2 regions of the Pseudoalteromonas sp. J2K-J031 genome follow, and region 1 is predicted to be linked to the other one. Evidence: predicted binding sites of a transcription regulator. Region 1 holds the regulator's gene; the other holds the start of a gene.

Region 1 (10,302 bases):
TAAATTTTGCAGATTCCTACCATGAAGTGCTGATCAACTTTGCGCTTGGGTATAACAAAAAAAGGTTGGCAGAACCTGCAAAAGCATTATTGTTAAGCATTGAAAAAGAAGCGGGAAATATAGCCAAATGGCATTACCAACTTGCACTGAGCTATCAGCAATTAGGTGAGAAAGAACTGGCAACGCAGCACCATCAAAAGGCACTGGCATTAGCTCAAGCTCAGCAACTAGAAAGTTGGGAGTATTGGGAGATGGAGCCTTATCTAACCTTTTAATTTTAAAAGTAATTAAAAATTATCAAATAGAAATAGTATTGTTACCTCAGCTCTGAATTAGATATTTACCAACGTTATTGGATTAAAGGTAGATATCTAATTTGCCATTTCTAACCAGAGATAAACTCATTTGTGAGTATTGCAGTCTATTAGTAAGTACTAAAACGTCTAATGGCTGTCTGCGTTTATATTTATAACAGGCAAATATTTAATGAGTGATAAGTAACTTGAGCTCTGGATAATAAATTTATCTTCAGCGGCTACTTTCAACGCTAACGGCGTTGAATTTACTTACAATAGGCCAGCTATTGACGCGTAAATTCGCCTTGTTATCCTTAAAAGTTTCCGGCTACAGACTTGAAAAAATATTTGCCAATTCAATATCAATGCGTTAGTAAATCTCTTAACCAAAGCTCAGGTTAAGTAGGATCTAAAGATTAAAGCTTTCCCTATTGTTGAAAAATAGTATGCGTTGTTCAGTTAATAAAAAAGCACGCAAAGTGAAGCGTGCTTTTTTGTGATATTTAGTGTGTTTTTACGGGAGTAAAAACCATGTTGCAGTGCCTAAGAATGCAAAAATACCGACGATATCAGTTACAGTTGTTAAAATAACGCCGCCTGCTAATGCAGGGTCAATATTCATGCGTTTTAAGAATAAAGGAATACTGGCGCCAGCAATACCCGCAGCCAATAAGTTCATGAACATGGCGAATGCAATGACACAGCCAAGGATAAAATCCCACTTCCAAAGTGCGACTACACCGGCAATTAAAAGTGCCCAAAGTGCGCCATTTAAAGCGCCGATCGCCAGTTCTTTACTGAGTAAAAATCGTTGGTTAGCCTGATTTATGTGGCCAACGGCCATGCCTCGAATAACAAGGGTAAGGGTTTGGCTGCCCGCAACACCGCCCATAGAGGGCACAATGCCATTTAATACTGCAAGTACTGGTAAAATATCTAACGTGGACTCAAAGAAGCTTGCCACAAATGCTGCCATTAGGGCTGTAATTAAATTAACCCCAAGCCAAACCGAGCGACGCTTAGTACTTTTAACAACTGGGGCAAAGGTATCTTCTTCGTCATCAAGACCTGCCATGCTCATCATGCTGTGTTCGGCATCTTCACGAATAACATCAACGATATCATCGATGGTGATCCGACCTAGTACATGTTGAGATTCATCCACTACGGGAGCTGAAATCCAGTTACGACGCTCAAACAATTGAGCGACTTCAGATTCATCCATAGTAACAGGAATCGATTCGCAATGTTCATCCATAACTTCACGTACAGATAAATCAGGGTTGCGTGTTAAAAGCGTGGCTAAAGATACGGCACCTAAAAAGCTATTTTTTTTATCAACAACGTAGAGTTCATCAGTACCCTCAGGTAAATCGCCTTTTAAGCGAAGATAACGTAAAACCACATCCAAAGTAACATCTGGGCGAATGGTTACGGTATCTGTATTCATCAACGCGCCAGCAGACCCTTCGGGATATGAAAGTGCTAGTGTGGCACGTTCACGATCTTGGCTTGCCATCGAACCAATAACTTCTTGGTAAATTGTTTCGGGAAGGCTTCTGAGCATTTCAGCTAAGTCATCATCATCCATGTCTTCAGTTGCAGCTGCAATGAGAGCAGGATCCATCCGTGCAATGATACCATTTCGAACATCTTCGGAGAGTTCTTCGAGTACTTCACCTTGTAAGTCAGAGTCAACCAGTTGCCAAAGGACCGAGCGACCTTTATGAGGAGATGATTCGAGTAATAATGCAATATCACACGGAGCCATATGTGCTAGCATGCGACGAACATGAACAAACATCCCGCTATTTAGTGCGCGAGTAATTTCGTGCAATCGAAGTTGAGTGTTGTCTAATTCTATCGCTTCAGGCATGGCGGCTCTTTCTAGTTGATGAGTGGGGTTGAATTATTACTTACTTATTGTTTATTTTTTAATTGTCGGCAAGTCTTTGATTTTAGCTCGGTTAGTATAGCGTAACTCGCTTGTTTAGTCAGTTAGTCTTGTTCGTTAAATTTATCAGCTATTAGATTGCCAATCGCAATCAATGCTTTTTCAGCATCAGGACCTTCGCACGTGACTTTTACTTCTTTGCCTTGGCTACTTTCTAATAATAATAAGCCAAGTACACTGTCTGCTTCTGCTGATTTTTGATCTTGCTCTAGCGTGATGGTTGCATCAAAACTTGTGGCAAGTTGTGCTAACACTGTCGCAGCACGAGCATGAAGGCCTAATTTATTTTGAATTAAAAAAGTGTTTTGACAGCGCATCCTATTTCTCTTGTTCGCGATGGTGAACTTTCACATTTTTGTGACTTCGGCTGAAATTATCTGCCAGAGTTTGAGCTAAATATACCGAACGATGTTGCCCGCCAGTACAGCCTATCGCAATGGTTAGGTAATTTCGATTATTACGCTCTAAATGTGGCAGCCAAGTTTGTAAAAATGTTTGAATTTGCCAAGTGAATTTGTGCACTATACTGTGGCTAGCTAAAAAGTCTTTTACTGGCTGATCAAGGCCAGTGAGGGGTTTGAGCATTGGCTCCCAATGTGGGTTGGGTAAAAATCTAGCATCAAAAACATAATCTGCATTTTTTGGGATGCCATGTTTAAAGCCAAATGATTCAAATGTGATGATCAGTTGATTATCTTTTTTACCTAGCACTCGCGCTCTAATGGCTTCAGCTAATTGATGAACGCTTAAATCACTGGTATCGATAATAATATCAGCTCTTGATACAAGTACATCAAGTAATTGTTTTTCTTCTCTAATTGCAGCATCAAGTGGTTGTGCATTCATAGAAAGGGGGTGTAATCGTCTTGTTTCTGAAAAGCGGCGAATTAACGTATTGTCGTCACTGTCTAAATAAAATAATGTTGGTTTAGCAAACTCAGGAAGATACTCTAAAATTTCATTAAATTCTTGTTGAATTTTTGGTAGGTTTCGAACGTCAATACTCACTGCAATTTTATCGTAGTTGTCAGATACACTGCGTACTAATGAAGGAAGTAAATTAACCGGAATGTTATCAACGGCGTAATAACCTAAGTCTTCTAAGACGCGAAGTGCAACTGATTTCCCCGATCCTGAACGGCCACTAATAATGATAAGTTGCACTGTATTCCCCTACTTGATTATGCTGCGTCGATGATTAAAAACAGTTCCTCGTCAGATTGCGCGGTCCGTAATTGCTTACAAAACTGTTTGTCGTTAAGTTTATCAGCTATTGCAGCAAGCGTCTTTAGATGGTTATGTGATTCTGCATCAGGTACGAGCAGTGCAACAAAAATATCAACGGGTTTGTTATCAATGGCATCAAAATCAATCGCTTCTTGATTGACGAGTAAAATAGCCAAGCTTTCAGTGATACCGGTTAGGCGACCATGTGGGATGGCAATGCCTCGGCCAATTCCTGTGCTGCCTAGTTTTTCACGGTTAAGTAATGCGGTTAAAATTTCTTGTTCAGATAGCTCAGGCAGCTTTTGATGCGCAAGCTCACTAATGTGTTCAAGAATACGTTTTTTGCTATGAAAAAGGACTGCAGCTTTGATGCAGTCCTTAGAAATAAAAGAATTTAATTTCATGATTAATGACGTGAATTTTTCTCTTTATGTTTAATAACCTGACGATCTAATTTATCAATTAGTGCATCAATGGCAGCGTACATGTCAGCATGTTCTGAAGTAGCAAATAGCTCGCCACCTGTTACATGTAATGTTGCTTCTGCTTTTTGAACTAGTTTTTCAATATCTAAAATAACATGCACGTTATTGATGTGATCAAAGTGCCTTTCGAGCTTAGCGAACTTGTTAGTGACATAGTCTCTTAAAGGTTCTGTAATTTCTACGTGACGACCAGTTAAATTAAGTTGCATAAGCATTTTCCTTCTATTAAACGCCTCAGATTAAACTTTTTCTCTGATTGGACGGGGGGATGGATAGCGATTCGCGATACTTTGCGATAGTTCGTCTAGCCACGTTAATTCCTTGTTCTGCCAATATATCTGCAATTTTACTATCACTCAAAGGTTTAGTTTGGTTTTCTGCAGCTATTAGCTTTTTAATGAGTGCTCGAATTGCCGTTGATGAGCATTCACCACCATTTTCAGTGCTGACATGGCTTGAGAAAAAGAACTTAAGCTCATAAATACCGCGAGGGGTATGCATAAACTTTTGAGTTGTGACACGAGAAATTGTTGATTCGTGCATTTCTACCATTTCAGCAACATCATTTAACACCATTGGTTTCATGGCTTCATCACCATATTCAAAGAACGCTTGTTGCTGTAGCACGATACAATTAGCCACTTTGAGCAAGGTATCGTTACGACTTTCAAGGCTTTTGATAAACCATTTTGCTTCTTGTAAATGAGAACGGATAAACTGACTATCTTCGCTCGATTTCACTGAGCGACTCATTGCCGCATATTGATCGTTCACTCTGATCTTTGGCATGCTATCTGAGTTTAGTTCAACTACCCAACGACCTTTAATTTTTTTTACCGACACATCAGGAATCACATATTCAGGTTGTTCAGTATTTATGCTGTCTGCTGGTTTTGGGTTAAGCGTATGAATGAGCGTCATGATTTCTTTAAGCTCTTCTTCCTTGAGCTTGGTTTTCTTCATAAGAGTTCGATAATCACGAGCGGCTAAAAGTTCAATGTGTTGTTGAACAATTTCTTTAGTTTGTGCAAGCCACGGAGTGTCTTTCGCAAATTGGTTAAGTTGAATAAGCAAACACTCGGGAAAGTTTCTTGCAGCTATGCCAATAGGATCAAATACTTGAATACGTTTTAATACTGCTTCAACCTCATCTAACTCAACGGCTAATCCATCACTCCCTTCACCAATACTTTCGCAAATATCTTCAGTTGAAAGTGTGAGATAACCATCGTCATTAATAGCTTCTACAATTGCAATCGCAATGGCTTCATCGGTTGGGCTAAAGCGAGTTAAACGCAATTGCCACATTAAATAGTCGTGTAAGGTTTCGCTGGTACTACCTTGATAAATGGTGTCGTTGTCAGGAGCTGAACCAGATGAAGATGTTGATGGGCCGGCACTAATATATTCATCCCAACCGACATCCATAGGTAGTTCATCAGTTAGCGAGTCTTTGTTTAACGCATCGGAACTTTCAATTTCAGCATCTGCTGTCGGTTCAAAGTCCGAATCATAATTCTCGTTTTGAAACTCTTGGTTTTCGTTATTTTCTGTTTCGTTGTTATATTCGGTTTCTTCAAGTTCCAGTAATGGGTTGCTATCAAGTGCTTCTTGAATTTCTTGTTGAAGATCTAAAGTGCTCAATTGCAGTAAGCGAATAGCTTGCTGCAATTGTGGGGTCATTGTAAGTTGTTGCCCAAGACGAAGTTGTAATGATTGCCTCATTGACGCCTAACAATCCTTTTAGTTATTAAAATAGATGGCACTTAAGTTACGAAGTAAACTAACTATAGCTTGAATTGTTCACCTAGGTAAACATCACGTACTTTTTGATTCTCGAGTACTTCTTTGGGTGTGCCAGTAGCGATTAATTCGCCATGAGAAACTATGTATGCTTTTTCACATACATCGAGTGTTTCTCGAACATTATGATCTGTAATTAAAACACCAATACCACGTTTTTTGAGATGGCGAATAATTTTCTTTATATCTATCACTGATATGGGATCAACGCCAGCAAAAGGCTCATCAAGTAGAATAAATTTTGGATCTGCTGCAAGTGCGCGTGCAATTTCAACCCGGCGGCGCTCGCCACCTGAGAGTGCCATACCTTGACTGTCTCTGATATGGCAAATATTAAACTCTTCTAAGAGGCTATCGAGGATCTCTTCTCGTTGCGTATGCTTTAAGCCTTTTCGAGTTTCTAAAATAGCCATCAAATTCTGATAAACGGTGAGCTTTCTAAATATTGATGACTCTTGCGGTAAATAACCAATTCCCAAACGTGCACGGCTATGCATAGGTAATAAAGTGATATCTTGATCATCAATAGTGATAAGCCCTTTATCACTAGGTACTAAGCCGACGATCATATAGAAGGTGGTCGTTTTCCCCGCCCCATTAGGGCCAAGTAAACCAACAATACTACCGGCTTTTACTTCAATGCCAACATTTTTAACAACTTGGCGGCCATTATAACTTTTGGCTAGCTGGGTGGCGGTTAATGTTGTCATTTTTTATCCTTTTCAGGAGACGTTAAAATGGTGCGCACTCGTTGGCTTGAGTTTTCTGATTTTTCTGCGCTAATAAGTTGCTGGTTTATATCATAAATGATGTTTTCAGCACTTATTTTTTGGCCACTTTGTGTAATGGATGCGTTACCTGACATTGTTAGTATTGAACTGGCAACATCGTAGCTAATTTCATTTGCGCTTGCTGTGATAACAGAACCATTTACTAAGGTTTCAGAGTATTTAGCAGGGGCACCTTTGGCGATAAGAAGTTGTTTGTTTTCACCAAGTTCAGCTCTGCGATAAGCTTCTAGGAAATCTGCTTTTATTGAGCGCTTGTCGTGTGTGATTTCGACATTTTGTTCAAAAATAATCACATTGCGTTTAATATCAGCTTTTTGGTTATCAGCATCAATAATAACTTTAGAGTCTAGCTTTGCTGCATGAGTAAATAAGCTTGCAGCTAAAAGTGTCAGGGTGAGTATGATTTTATTGGTCATAATAAATAGTCTGTGTATGGTTAATGAGTTCAATTATTTCTGACTCAAAGTTCGCAATAAGCCCTTTGCCTTTAATAAGGATGGATGGCCCTGAAATTTCTACTGGTTGTTCTGAAAGCATGGTGGAATTGGGAATATCTACTTCAATATAATTAGCTTTAATCTTTTGTAACATTGCAGTTTTATCTAGATTAACCGCCACGACATTTACTTCTAAAATGAGCTTTTTACTTTCGTATAATGTGGCTTCGGCTGCGCTTACTTCCCACACACCATGCTTTGAATAAAGCGTAAAAACAGGTGCTAAAAAATGGGTGAAACCAAGTTCTTGGTAGCGCTCCATTCTTGTTGCAGAAACTTTGTGACTGATTTGGCCATCACTATCAAATACGGTTTGCTTTAGCTCAGTTGCAATATAGTCTGGTTCTGCGACATCAGATTTTTTCAGCGTTATGTCTTGCTGAGGTTCGCTTAGATGGGGATACCAAAGCCAGCTCATTATTGCTAGAAATATAACACTTAAGCTAAGGCGCGTTAAATTCATGCACTCGTACCTTGAGTGGTTAATGAGTGACCTTGGCATAACATGAGTAAATCGGTCAATTCTCTAACGGCGCCATATCCACCGCGCATCATGGTTGTATAATGAGATATGTGTTTAATCACTGGGTGTGCGTCATTAACTGCAACAGCAAAACCAACCTTTTCCATTACTGGAAGGTCTGGACCATCATCTCCAATGTAAGCTATTTGATCATCGGTAAGGTTTAATGCTTGTTTTAAAGCATCATAGGCAATCAGTTTATTTTCTTGGCCTTGATATATGTGGGTAACAGTTAAGCTTTTCATTCGTTGCTCAACAATATTGGATTGGCGACCCGTTATAACAGCAACGTCAACGCCAGTATTAATTAATGCTTTAATGCCAAATCCATCTTTGGTATTAAATGCTTTTAGTTCTTCCCCGTTATTGCCTAAATAAATACATCCATCAGAAAAGACGCCATCTATATCACAAATCAATAACTTAATTGCTGCTGCTTTAGTGAACACTTGCTGGCTAATAGGTTGATAAAGTTGGTCAAAGGTCATTAAATAACTCCAGCACGCAATAAGTCTTGCATGTTAAGTGCGCCGATTGCCTGATTATGTTGGTTAACAATTAATAATCCATTAATGCGCTTGTGTTCCATGATATTGAGTGCTTCAGCAGCAAGCATATCACAGGATGCGGTTGTACACTTTTTTGTCATAACGGCTTGGATTGGAGTGGTGTGGATATCTATCTTCTGCTCCAAAATTCGGCGCAAGTCACCATCAGTAAATAGGCCCAGCAGTGTATCGTCTTTGCCTACAATAGCAGTCATACCCAAGCCTTTGGCTGACATTTCGATCAGTGCATCTCGAATAATGGCATCTGAATTGACTTTTGGCATTGCATTACCGGTGTGCATAAGATCTTTTAATGTAAGCAATAATCGACGCCCTAAACTTCCACCTGGATGAGAAAGTGCAAAATCATCAGCCGTAAAGCCTCTAGCCTCAAGCAAAGCAACCGCTAATGCATCACCCATAACTAAGGTTGCGGTTGTGCTCGCTGTTGGAGCAAGCCCTAAAGGGCAGGCTTCTTGTTCTACTTTAATGCAAATATGAACATCTGAGTGTGTTGCAAGGGATGACTGGGTATTGCCAGTCATGCCTATTGTTTTTGCACCTAAGCGTTTGATCACTGGAACGATACCAAGTATCTCACTCGTTTCACCTGAGTTCGAGATAAGTAAAACCACGTCATCTTTAGTGATCATGCCCAAATCACCATGACTAGCTTCACCAGGGTGCACAAAAAAGGCTGGGCTGCCCGTGCTTGCAAGTGTTGCAGCAATCTTATTGCCAATATGACCTGACTTACCCATGCCAATGACGATAATACGACCTTTGCAATTGAGCATAAGTTCACAAGCATGGGAGAAGTGGATATCAATGTATTGATTTAGTTGTTCAATTGCTTGTTTTTCAATTGCAAGCACTCGGGTTGCGCTAGCGATAAATTCAGGTTGTGACATGGAAATCAGGCCTTAAGCTACTTGAGAAAAAACAACGTATTGGTAGGCACAAAAGCTTAAAACTAATAAACCACCTTCAAAACGATTAATACGACGTGTACCGCGAATACTTAAGCTCATGGCAACCAAAGCAAAAGTTGCAAGCAGCATAATTAAAGAGTCACGACTGGCAGCTGATGGGTCAATGCCAGAAGGATTAATTATGCCTGCTAGTGACAGCACCGCTAAAATATTAAAAATGTTCGAACCAATAATATTACCCAGTGCTAGGTCATCTTCTTTTTTAAGCACGCCAGCAATACACGCAGCTAATTCAGGTAAACTTGTGCCAATAGCAATAATTGATAAGCCAATGACTAAATCGCTCAAACCAAAAAACTTTGCAATATCAACAGCTGAACCGACCAAAAAATGTGAGCTTATTGGTAACATAATCATACCTACCACTAACCAAGCAATCGCTTTGATATTACTGACACCTTGCGGTACGTCATCACACGCTTCGGCGACAAGTGGGTCATCGATATCTTTTTGGCGCATAGAAATAAAAATTAAACCGCCGATAAAAATTGCAAATGCTACCATTAGTGCATAGCCTTCAGTGGCTGAAAAGTAGTTATCAGATAAAACATACCAAGCCGCTAAAGAGACTAAAATGAGCACCGGCATTTCGCGTTTTAAAATCCCTGAAGAAACGGTTAGCGGGCGAAGTAAGGCTGTTAAGCCTAAAACGAGTAAAATATTTGTGATGTTTGAACCAACCGCATTCCCAACAGCGGTATCGGTTTTGTCGGCTAATGCGGCAGAAGCCGACACCATCATTTCTGGTGCTGATGAACCCATTGCTACAATTGTTAGGCCGACAATTAAAGTTGGAACGCCAAAATTTTTAGCTAACGCCGCCGCTCCGTATACAAAACGATCGGCACTCCATACTAATGCAGCAAAACCTAAGACTAAAATAACAAATGACAACAGCATGTTTCCAACCAGTGAGTGAATTTCTGACCGAGAATCTTAACAAATACCTTAGTAAATGTATAAAAAAATACAGGTTTAGCAGAGTTTTATTACAAATTTTTACGTTTTTATTTATCCTTTTATAGACAAATAAGCATAAAATGATGCACTAGCAATATTGCAATGGAGTCTAGCTTGTCTGACAACCTAGTTGAAATCAAAAATCTAAGTTTCTCTCGTGGAGAAAGGCTGATTTACCAGAATATGAGTTTTTCTGTGCCTAAAGGTAAAATCACGGCCATCATGG
Region 2 (10,302 bases), 740 kb from region 1:
AATCTCTTCAAATGGCATATTGTTTTCAGTTAACAATAACTTAGCTTTATGGCAATAAGGACATGTTGGCTTGGTGATTAATGTGATTGCTTTACATGGCTCTTGGTTTGGGTTGATGTAATTGAGCATGGTATCGGCATCAGACACTTCAAACGGATCGCCTGGTAAATCTGGTTCGATGAACATTTTATCGATAACGCCATCTTTGACTAACATCGAATAACGCCAGCTGCGTTTGCCAAAACCAATATCACTTTTATCAACTAGCATGCCCATTGCATCAGTAAATAATCCTGCGCCATCTGGAATAACGTCGATGTTGTCGGCTTCTTGATCTTTTACCCATGCATTCATGACAAAGGTATCGTTGACTGACATGCAGATAATGCTATCGATGCCATTTTCTTTAAAAATGGGTGCTAGCTCATTGTAACGTGGTAAATGGGTTGAAGAACAGGTTGGTGTAAACGCACCTGGTAATGAGAAAACAATTACATTTTTACCTTTAAAGATTTCTTCTGTGGTAATTGCGTGCCATTGATCGTTTTTACGAAATGGAAAAGTGACTGTTGGGATCTGTTGGCCTGTTTTGTCTTGTAACATGTGTTTGTCTCCTAAATGCGTTGATGGTAGCTAGTGTGCCCTAAATGTTTACTTTTGCATAATTGATTGTATTGATTTTTTAAATCGATTTATTCGATTGATAATTATTTTTGCAATCAGTTAGGTGCTAATTTTCGCTATTTAGCCCTTTATTTAGCTGTTTTATATTGTGTAAACACACCTTTTATAATTCTGGTTCTTGCCATTCAATTAATAGTACTAAGTCACTTCGCTGAATATTGGCAAGTAATTCATCTGAGATGCTGCTTGCGACTGCTGAGTGCTGAAATACTTGTTCGATTCTGACTTTGTTATTACTTTCGATGATATAAGGCCTTGATTGCCCGTTGGTATCAAGAATATTTGATTTATATGCGATTGCGAAACTTTGACCTTTTTTGACCCCTTGTTCTGAACCTAAGTTAATAACAATGGTATTGTCGGTAATATTTCTTATCTGCCCTTGTAATGGCAAGCAGCTTAGGGTGTCTTTGAGTTCAAGGCCTATTTGGCGAGTGAGTTGGTCTATGGCTGTACCAAACTCTGAGCGCCAAAATTTACTGCTAAAGACATCAGGCCGTGCGGTTTTTTCAAAGCGCCAAATACCACTAGTTTGATAATCTTGTTGCCAGACTAATTCGTGCGTGAGTGCGTTCATTAAAATAAATTCGATAGAAAAAAACCGTTCGAATTGTCTGTCTTGCCAAAAGAGAAGATCTGAATTTTGTTGATCGCCCATCGAGGTGTCTGAAATTTGCGAAAGTAGTACATATTGGCTATTGGTTGTGTCGGCTATCTGCTCAATCATTCGTGGGTCGAGCTGTAATTGTTCGGTGAAGTAATTATTAACTCTCACCGCTTTTTTAAAGTAGGGCCGTGGTGCAATTGCTTGTTCATTATTTTTAATGGTTTGGTATAGACGTTCACTAAATGCTTTGTTGATGTCAAAAATTTGGCCTTCTACGGCCTGTTCTCGATTGGTGAATTGTGTTTGGGTAATTGCGACAGACTTTTTAAATTCTGATGCAAAACATTGTTTGTCTTGGGCAAAAATATCGAGCCTTAACGTGACTGACACAAAGTCGGCAGAATAGGTTTCATCAATGATTTCAATATTGTTTATTTCGCCGTGAGAGCGCACTTTTAGCTGATCTTGCATGATTACGCCGTCTGCAACGCTTTGTATGCTTGAAACTGATGCCCCGGCATAGACTAGCGCCTGTTTTATGGCATCTTCAGTGGCGCGTGATTTGGCACTCTTGGTATCACCATCGCGTATTTGTGCTTGGCCTGTTGATTCGTACCACTGTGCGTGTAGGCTTGTGCACGATAAAAATAGCAGTGCGAAAAGATATTTGGTCATTGAACAGCCCTTAAATAATGTGCTTATGCAGGTAAAAGCAAGTTATGTACCATGAATTTTGTTTTGTTATTTTGGGCATGCATTGTGCATAAAGTTCAGTAAGAACTTTTATTAAGTGAATCATGATGAAACGAATTGCTATTTTAACAAGTGTGATAGTTGGTCTTTCTGGCTGTGCACAACTCTTTGATAAACATATTGAATACACTTATCAACAACCTGATTCTTTTCCGGTACTTAAAGCGGTTGGTTATGCGCCAATTAGTTTGCAACCTGGTAAAAGCGAGCAGCAAAAGTCAATTTTAGCGATTAAGGCGTCAAAACTTGAGGCTTATAGAGAGCTTGCTGAGCAGGTTTACGGCCAAAAAATTACAGCTAATACTTCTGTACGTGCCATGATCGCAAGTAATGACTCTTTAAATGCACAGGTAAACGGTGTGGTGAGAGGTGCTAAAGTTGTTAAGTCGTACGCGGTAGGTGATACTTATGCCACCGAGTTAGAGCTCGATATGAAGCTAGTGTACGATTTGTATATTGGTGAGGTGAAACCACGCAGTGTTAAAAAAGTAACTTATTATTAGGCGTGTTTTGTTTGATGTGTTTGAGCTTAGCTTTGGCAGGTTTTGTGTTTAGAAAGCTAAGCTTTAATGCCTTTACCGAGTAATGAACTGCCTTGCGCCCCGCCTTTTTTACCGTAGGTGAGCACTTGATTTGCACCGAGTAAAATATCTTTAACTTTACCGACCGCAATGCTGGTTTGGTGCGCTGCATGGGCATTGATTTCGTTTTGCTGCTGGCACTCACCCAGTAGGGTTTTTATTTCGTCTACTAAGGCTGCAATATCGGCTGATTCAGTAACTAACTGAGCCAAAGAGCACGATTGCAATTGTTTGTCTTTTTTCTGAATTTTTTCTAGCAGCGTTAATTTTGCACTAGCGCTTGCGGTTAGCTTATCTGCATCACGCGTACTAATGGCTGCTATTTCGGCAGAAAGCTCGTTATGAAGCGCGCGCATATTCTCTTTTTGTTGCACAAGAATTGCGGTGACGACACTTTTATCGGCATAACGATCAACCATATAAATTAAACTCGAAGTTGGCGATATTTTTAGCTAATTTCTCAGCATCGATTTGGTAACTGCCTTCACTAATCGCTTTTTTCAGTTCATTAATTTTTTTAGTATCAAAACCAGGAGTGCTTTCAGCTTTGACTTGCAAGTTTTTAATTTGCTGAGCATGAGCTGTGATAACAACTGAGTCTGCGGGCGTTTTTACAGTGCTAGGTGATTGCTGCAATGTTGCCGCATTACTTTTGTCACTATTGACTACCTGTTGCTTGTTGTCTGCATAGTTGACGTTATGCGAGTTTCTGCTATTTACTTGATTTACCATGATCTTTCCCAAACCTATTAAAGCTAGTACTTTAGTATCGGCCATATGCTCAATTACTTTAGCATAAATTTACTTTATTAAGCACTTTTACATCATAGCGGATATTGGTCTTTATAGAAATACTAATTAAATCTGAAAAGTATCAATAAAGTTATTTTATTTCAATACTATAGGTTCACTATTACGTCGTTGGTATTGATTACTTGTGCCTGAATTTTTTTGCCTGATTTACTATTTTGAACACTGATGTTTTCGCCTAATAAGCCATCCTCGAGCGCTTCCCCGTTGGTTTTTATCACTAAATTAGGTTGCTTGGCATAAATGGTCACTTTATCGCCTTTGCAAATCATACAAATTTGATTCAAGTTGATTGGATTTCCTGCTCTGATTGAGCGAGTCGCTCTGCTGCCTATAAGCATCTTGATGTCATCAATATTTTGATTGCGCACTAAGTGAGCAGGGCGCATTTCTGTAATGATATCTTGCTCTGTGATTAACTGCCCCTTAGCAATCGGATTTTGGGTAATAATGATTTCCATAAGTTCTGTTGTACGTACTTGTACATACTGCAACCACTTTATTTCATCAGAACACTTAATTTGTACCGTTGTTTGCCGATTACTATATGTTGCGTGTGCGCTACTAATCTCTAGCGATGATTCACAGTCTCGACCATCGATGTGATCGTCTAGTTTCGAAGTACTAAAATTACGCTCGCCATTGGCTAAAGGTTCTAGCTGATTTGAGATAAACTCGATGGCAAGGTTTTGCAATTCAGTGTTGCTATAAGTTTTTGCATTTGTTGCTTTTGTAGACAATAGTAACGTTAATGCAATTAAAATTATTTTCGAACGGTTATTTTTAAACAAACTCATATGGTTTCGACTATGCTTTAGGTTGAAAACAGGGTATAAATATTTTGCGTCAATTTTCAGGCGCTTGCTGTACTTATAATTAACATTAAGCAAAAACCATTCCGTAAGTTTTGTTTTTGTCGAGGAGATTAAAATGGCGGGAGTTTTAGACTCGGTTAACCAGCGCACCCAGCTGGTTGGACAAAATAGATTAGAACTATTGTTATTTAGATTAAGAGGTCGCCAGCGTTTTGGTATTAATGTTTTTAAAGTACGCGAAGTTCTTCAATGCCCAAACTTAACTGCTTTACCCAAGTCGAATCATTTTATTCGTGGTGTTGCACATATTCGAGGCCAAACTATATCAGTTATTGATTTATCGTTAGCTGTCGGAGGTCCTAAAATTGAAGATGTTAAGAATAGTTTCGTTATCATTGCTGAATATAATCGTTCTGTTCAAGGTTTTTTAGTTGGTTCTGTTGAGCGTATTGTTAACATGAACTGGGAGGCGATTATGCCACCTCCTTCTGGTTCAGGCCGGTACTCGTATTTGACCGCTGTAACTGAAATTGAAAAAGAGCTGGTTGAAATACTCGATGTTGAAAAAATATTAAACGAGATTTGCCCTGTTAATACCGAAGTTAACACTTCGATTTTAGATGATGGCGAGATGAAACGTGATTTGGGCGAGCGTATCGTGTTTATTGCCGACGACTCTGCTGTTGCTCGTAACCAAGTTAAGCGTGCATTAGAGCCTTTAGGTGTCCAAACTGAGCTGGCAAAAAATGGTAAAGAAGCGTTAATTCGTTTACGTGAAATAGCTGCTCAGGATTGTAAAAATGATGTCACAGAGCGAGTTGCTTTATTGATTTCAGATGTTGAAATGCCTGAAATGGATGGTTATACCCTTACGGCTGAGATAAAAGCGGATCCAAAACTTGCGCCTCTACATGTGATTTTACATACATCGCTTAGCGGGGTGTTTAATCAAGCTATGATTGAAAAAGTGGGCGCTGATGACTTTATTGCTAAGTTTAATCCTGATGAATTAGCAACAGCGGTCAAAAAGTGGGTCCATTTCGATTAATTATTACGGGTGAATTCATTTGAGTAATAAACATTTAGAACAAAGTGAATATGACAAGTTTCGCACTTTTTTAGAGCAGCAATGTGGTATTGTACTTGGCGACAATAAGCTGTATTTAGTTAAAAGTCGTTTAGGGCCTTTAATGACTCGCTTTGAAGTTGACTCTTTGTCTCAACTGGTTAATAAAACATTAAGTCCTCATGAACGGCAACTGCGTGCCGCTGTAGTGGACGCAATGACTACAAATGAAACATTGTGGTTTCGTGATCAGTATCCTTTTGAATTATTAAAAACAAAATTATTTCCTGAGCTGAAAGACTTACGTCGGCCAATTAAAATTTGGTCAGCGGCAAGTTCTTCTGGGCAAGAGCCTTACTCAATCGCGATGACAGTCGCTGAATACCAATCTCAAAAACCTGGCGCGTTATCTCAAGGCGCCCAAATAATCGGGACTGATATTTCAAATACTATGCTCGATTTATGCAAAAATGCAGAATATGATTCTCTTGCTTTAGCGCGAGGTTTGTCGACAGAGCGTCGTACTAAGTTTTTTCAAAATAGTGAACGAGGCATGGCAAAGGTAAATGATTCTGTTCGGAAAAATGTGAGTTTTCGTCATTTAAATCTACTTGATTCGTATGCGCTACTTGGGAAATTCGATATTATCTTTTGTCGAAACGTTTTGATTTATTTTGCACCTGATGTAAAAGCTAAAATAATCGCACAATTTGCTCAATCACTAAATCCTAAAGGTTATTTATTTTTAGGTGCCTCTGAATCTATGACGGGCCTTAGCAATGAGTTTGAAATGATCCGTTGTAACCCCGGTATTATCTACCAAAAACGTACATAACCTCTTCTAATACCTTCTTTATTTAGGTCGACTCATTTGAGTTGGCCTATCATTTGCATTGCTTTTTCTAAGTCAATTTATTGGAGAAAGTTATGGCTATCAGTTTTGATAAAGCATTTGGGGTTCATCCTCATGCGATGTTAGCCAGAGTGCAGCGCGCTGAAATATTAGCGAGCAATATTGCTAATGCGGACACTCCGGGGTACAAGGCAAAAGATGTCGATTTTGCACAGGCTCTCAAAAGCGCAAAGTCAGCCCAAGGCAGTCAGTTGAGCCGTACGCATGAAAAGCATTTTAATGTCAATACTTCTTCAATCGATTCAATTAGTCAATTTCGTAATCCAAATCAACCAGATACAGGTGATGGTAACTCTGTTGATGTACAAGTGGAACGAAACTTGTATGTACAAAACTCAATAGAGTATCAGGCAAGTCTCAGATTCATGACTGGTAAAATTCAGGGCTTGAAAAAAGCCTTAGGTAGTCAAGGAGCTTAATTATGAGTTTATTTAACGTATTTGATATTTCAGCAACGGGAATGAGTGCGCAGTCTGTGCGCTTAAATACCACAGCAAGTAATATGTCTAATGCTAATAGTGTGAGCTCCAGTGTTGATCAAACCTATCGTGCAAGACATCCAGTTTTTGCCGCTGAGTTGACAAAAGCTGCCGCCTCTCAACAGGGAGAGTCCGTGGGAGTGAAAGTGCTGGGCATTGTTGAAAGCGATAAACCACTTCAAATTGAATTCAATCCCACTCATCCAATGGCAGATAAAGACGGTTTTATTTATAGATCTAATGTCAATGTGGTTGAGGAAATGGCGAATATGATTTCGGCATCACGAGCATATCAAACGAACGTACAATTAGCTGATGCGGCAAAAAGTATGTTAAGTAAAACAATAATGCTTGGTCAACGCTAATAGGAGTTTGCAATGTTTAATCCTATCAATGGGTCACAAAGTAGTAGTTTTGTCGATAGCTTAAGAAGTACTAAAGAAGACAAAATTCAAACGGCTGAAGAAGCCAATGAATTAACTCAATCTGACTTCTTTAAACTGATGACAAAACAGCTATCAATGCAAGATCCGATGAACCCGACAGACAATGAAGCCATGATGGCCCAAATGACGAACATGTCTATTGCTGAGGGTGTGAGCAATATGGCGACTAAGTTTGATCAATTTGCCGTATCAATGACTTCAAATCAAGCTTTGCAGGCTTCAAGTCTTGTTGGTCGAAATGTCTTAATTGATACACATTTTGTGCAAAACACACCAGGTGAGCCAATCACGGGCCGTATTCCTCTTGAAGGTCCTGCTTCGGATATCAAAATTCGTATTGAAGATGAACGAGGCATTGTGGTGGGGGAAATTCCTTTACCTGCATCAAGTGGTGGCAACATTGAATTTGCTTGGGATGGTAAAGACTCTCAGGGAAATGTTGTTCCTGAAGGAATGTATAAAATTCGTGCGGTGGGTCTTATGCAAAATGTACCGGACGAAAATGGTGTGTTAAAGGCCAGGCATGTTGAGCTATCGGTACAAGCGCGCTCTCGAGTGGACAGTGTGAGTATGGGGCAAAATGGTACAGGTTTAGTTCTCAATTTCAATGGCCTTGGCAGCGTGAAATTCCAAGACGTTTTAGAAGTAAGTTAATAGGGTAGGTTAATTATGTCATTCAATATCGCATTAAGTGGCTTAAAAGCTGCACAAAAAGACCTTGATGTTACCGCAAATAATATTGCAAACGTCAACACGTATGGTTTTAAGGAATCAAGGGCGGAGTTTGCGGATGTATTCTCAACCTCCTTATTTTCAAATGCTAAAACGCAAAATGGTGAAGGTGTATTAACGCAAGTTGTTGCACAGCAATTTCATCAAGGTAGTTTGTTATTTACTTCCAACGCATTAGATATGGCGATTAATGGCAATGGTTTTTTTGTCACAACTGACAGCCCACTTAGTCGTGATTTTACCTTCACTCGAAGCGGTGCTTTTAAGCTAGATGCGGATAACCGTTTAGTGACTGCTGGAGGTGATTTTTTACAAGGCTTACCGGTTAATGAAGATGGTTCGGTTAAGTCGGTTAGTTTAAGTACAACTGCCCCAATTCAAATTCCAGATAGTGCTGGTTCGCCATCGGCAACAGGTGCTGTTGAAATGAGTTTTAATTTAGACTCCAATGCAAAGTCGTTAGATCCGTATAAATTTAACCCATTAGATACCTCAACTTATACCGCATCGACCTCAACAGTTATTTATGACTCATTAGGTAATAGTCGCATTTCTTCTTTCTATTATGTCAAAGTAGCCGATCCTACAACGACCAATGCTGCTGCCACAGTACCAGGTTCAGGTTTTGATGCGTTACCGGCAAACCCAAGTGATGCAACCAATGCCAATTCGTGGGTGATGTTTGCCACAGTAACCGATGATGCCGGTGTACAAAAGAAAGTTGATTTAGGTAATGACTTATTAGCTGGTGGTGCACCTGATGCTCGCACATTTTCAACGGGAGATCCGATAGGCGATCCAACGTCGCACACTGGGATGTTGTTACAATTTGACTCATCAGGTTCGCCTGTATCATCGACATTTCCAGTACCAAAAACAGAGCCTCTTGGAACGCCATTAAATGTTTCAATTATTCCTGCGCCTACCGCCCCTTATGATGGTGCCAGCGTCGTGACCAATGGTGCTGATCCTGATCAGCGCTTTAATATCAACATGACAAGTTTAACTCAGTTCTCATCCGCATTTGAAATTACCGCACTTAGCCAAGATGGCCAAACGGTAGGGCGCTTAACCGGTATTTCGATTGGTGGTGATGGTTTGATTGAAGCGAAATACTCAAATGGTGATGCGCAAGCAATCAGTAAAGTAGCGTTGGCGCGTTTTCCAAATGAGCAAGGTTTAACACAAATCGGAAATACTTCTTGGACACCAAGTCGTGAATCAGGCGAAGCGTTAGCGGGTGAACCAGATTCAGGCACGTTTGGTTCAATTCGTTCAGGTACCCTTGAGCAAGCAAACGTTAACTTAACCGGTGAGTTGGTTGATTTAATTGCAGCACAGCGTAATTTCCAAGCAAACTCACGTGCTCTTGAAGTGAATAACCAGATATCACAGAACATTCTACAGATCCGATAATTTAACGCGATCATTAAAAATGGCCATCATTCGATGGCCATTTTTTTTGGCATTAATATTGCTTTAATAGAGTAAGTATCAAATTTTTGGCGTATTGAAATGGATAAATTGCTTTATATCTCCATGAGTGGCGCAAAACAAAATTTACTCGGCGTCGCGATTAATGCCAATAATTTGGCTAACGCAAAAACTGTTGGGTTTAAGTCTGATTTTGAACAAGCACGGTCAATGCAAGCCTTTGGTGATGGATTGCCCTCTCGTGTTTTCGCGATGCAAGAAAGCCCAGGCTCTAAAATGTCTATGGGGGCGTTGTCGACCACAGGGCGAAATCTCGACGTGGTTGTTTCAGGTGGCGGTTGGTTGACTGTTCAAGATCAAAATGGTGAAGAAGCGTATACTCGCGGCGGCAACCTGCAAGTAACTAATACTGGGCAGCTTTTAACTGCGAAAGGTGAGCAGGTTGTTGGTGAAGGCGGCCCCATTATTCTACCTATTCCACTTGAGAAAGTTCAGATCAGTATTGATGGCACCATTCAAGTGCGACCACAAGGTGCTCCGGCCAACTTTCTTGAGGATGTTGAACGTCTTAAGGTGATTGTTCCACAAAATCAAAATTCACTGGTAAAAGGTCTCGATGGGCTTTTTCGGCCCAAAGATAAAGACACTTTTCAAGAAGAGTGTGATTCTTGTGATGCTAATTTAGAAGTACAAGTCATCAGCGGTGCATTGGAGATGTCAAATGTTAATCCGGTTGATGAAATGGTGGGCATGATTGCGCATCAACGCGAGTTTGAATTACAAGTGAAAATGATGAAAACAGCAGAGAAGATGGACGAAAGTCAGGCTTCTTTATTACGAATTATTTAGTAGTTGACGGAGAATAAATTATGCATCCGGCATTGTGGATTAGTAAAACGGGGCTTGATGCCCAACAAACTGATATTTCAGTTATTTCAAATAACTTAGCAAATGCAAGTACTGTCGGCTACAAAAAGAGTCG

What was found. The regulator sigma-54, encoded in region 1, starts transcription at its own class of promoters, with help from an activator protein. The targets are predictions, from matches to a motif close to GTTGGCACGNNNNTNGNNT.
Region 2: AC3KZC_RS12180 (flagella assembly protein FlgT) is a predicted target of sigma-54. The motif match lies at 2,002-2,020, and genes of this name have one in related genera.

The regions. Positions count from the first base shown of each region.
Region 1 is NZ_CM200279.1:3,434,561-3,444,862, reverse strand. Features, by position in the region: gene AC3KZC_RS15765 (alpha/beta hydrolase) at 1-275, shown strand, start outside; gene mgtE (magnesium transporter) at 811-2,172, opposite strand; gene AC3KZC_RS15755 (HPr family phosphocarrier protein) at 2,295-2,567, opposite strand; gene rapZ (RNase adapter RapZ) at 2,569-3,414, opposite strand; gene ptsN (PTS IIA-like nitrogen regulatory protein PtsN) at 3,432-3,881, opposite strand; gene hpf (ribosome hibernation promoting factor) at 3,884-4,171, opposite strand; gene AC3KZC_RS15735 (RNA polymerase factor sigma-54) at 4,197-5,687, opposite strand; gene lptB (LPS export ABC transporter ATP-binding protein) at 5,750-6,475, opposite strand; gene lptA (lipopolysaccharide transport periplasmic protein LptA) at 6,472-6,972, opposite strand; gene lptC (LPS export ABC transporter periplasmic protein LptC) at 6,962-7,516, opposite strand; gene kdsC (3-deoxy-manno-octulosonate-8-phosphatase KdsC) at 7,513-8,064, opposite strand; gene AC3KZC_RS15710 (KpsF/GutQ family sugar-phosphate isomerase) at 8,064-9,035, opposite strand; gene AC3KZC_RS15705 (calcium/sodium antiporter) at 9,048-10,016, opposite strand; gene mlaF (phospholipid ABC transporter ATP-binding protein MlaF) at 10,179-10,302, shown strand, end outside.
Region 2 is NZ_CM200279.1:2,691,711-2,702,012, reverse strand. Features, by position in the region: gene AC3KZC_RS12185 (glutathione peroxidase) at 1-603, opposite strand, end outside; gene AC3KZC_RS12180 (flagella assembly protein FlgT) at 788-1,966, opposite strand; gene AC3KZC_RS12175 (LPP20 family lipoprotein) at 2,092-2,547, shown strand; gene flgN (flagellar export chaperone FlgN) at 2,604-3,044, opposite strand; gene flgM (flagellar biosynthesis anti-sigma factor FlgM) at 3,037-3,357, opposite strand; gene flgA (flagellar basal body P-ring formation chaperone FlgA) at 3,525-4,232, opposite strand; gene AC3KZC_RS12155 (chemotaxis protein CheV) at 4,366-5,298, shown strand; gene AC3KZC_RS12150 (CheR family methyltransferase) at 5,318-6,151, shown strand; gene flgB (flagellar basal body rod protein FlgB) at 6,244-6,648, shown strand; gene flgC (flagellar basal body rod protein FlgC) at 6,651-7,073, shown strand; gene AC3KZC_RS12135 (flagellar hook assembly protein FlgD) at 7,086-7,808, shown strand; gene flgE (flagellar hook protein FlgE) at 7,824-9,302, shown strand; gene AC3KZC_RS12125 (flagellar basal-body rod protein FlgF) at 9,402-10,169, shown strand; gene flgG (flagellar basal-body rod protein FlgG) at 10,190-10,302, shown strand, end outside.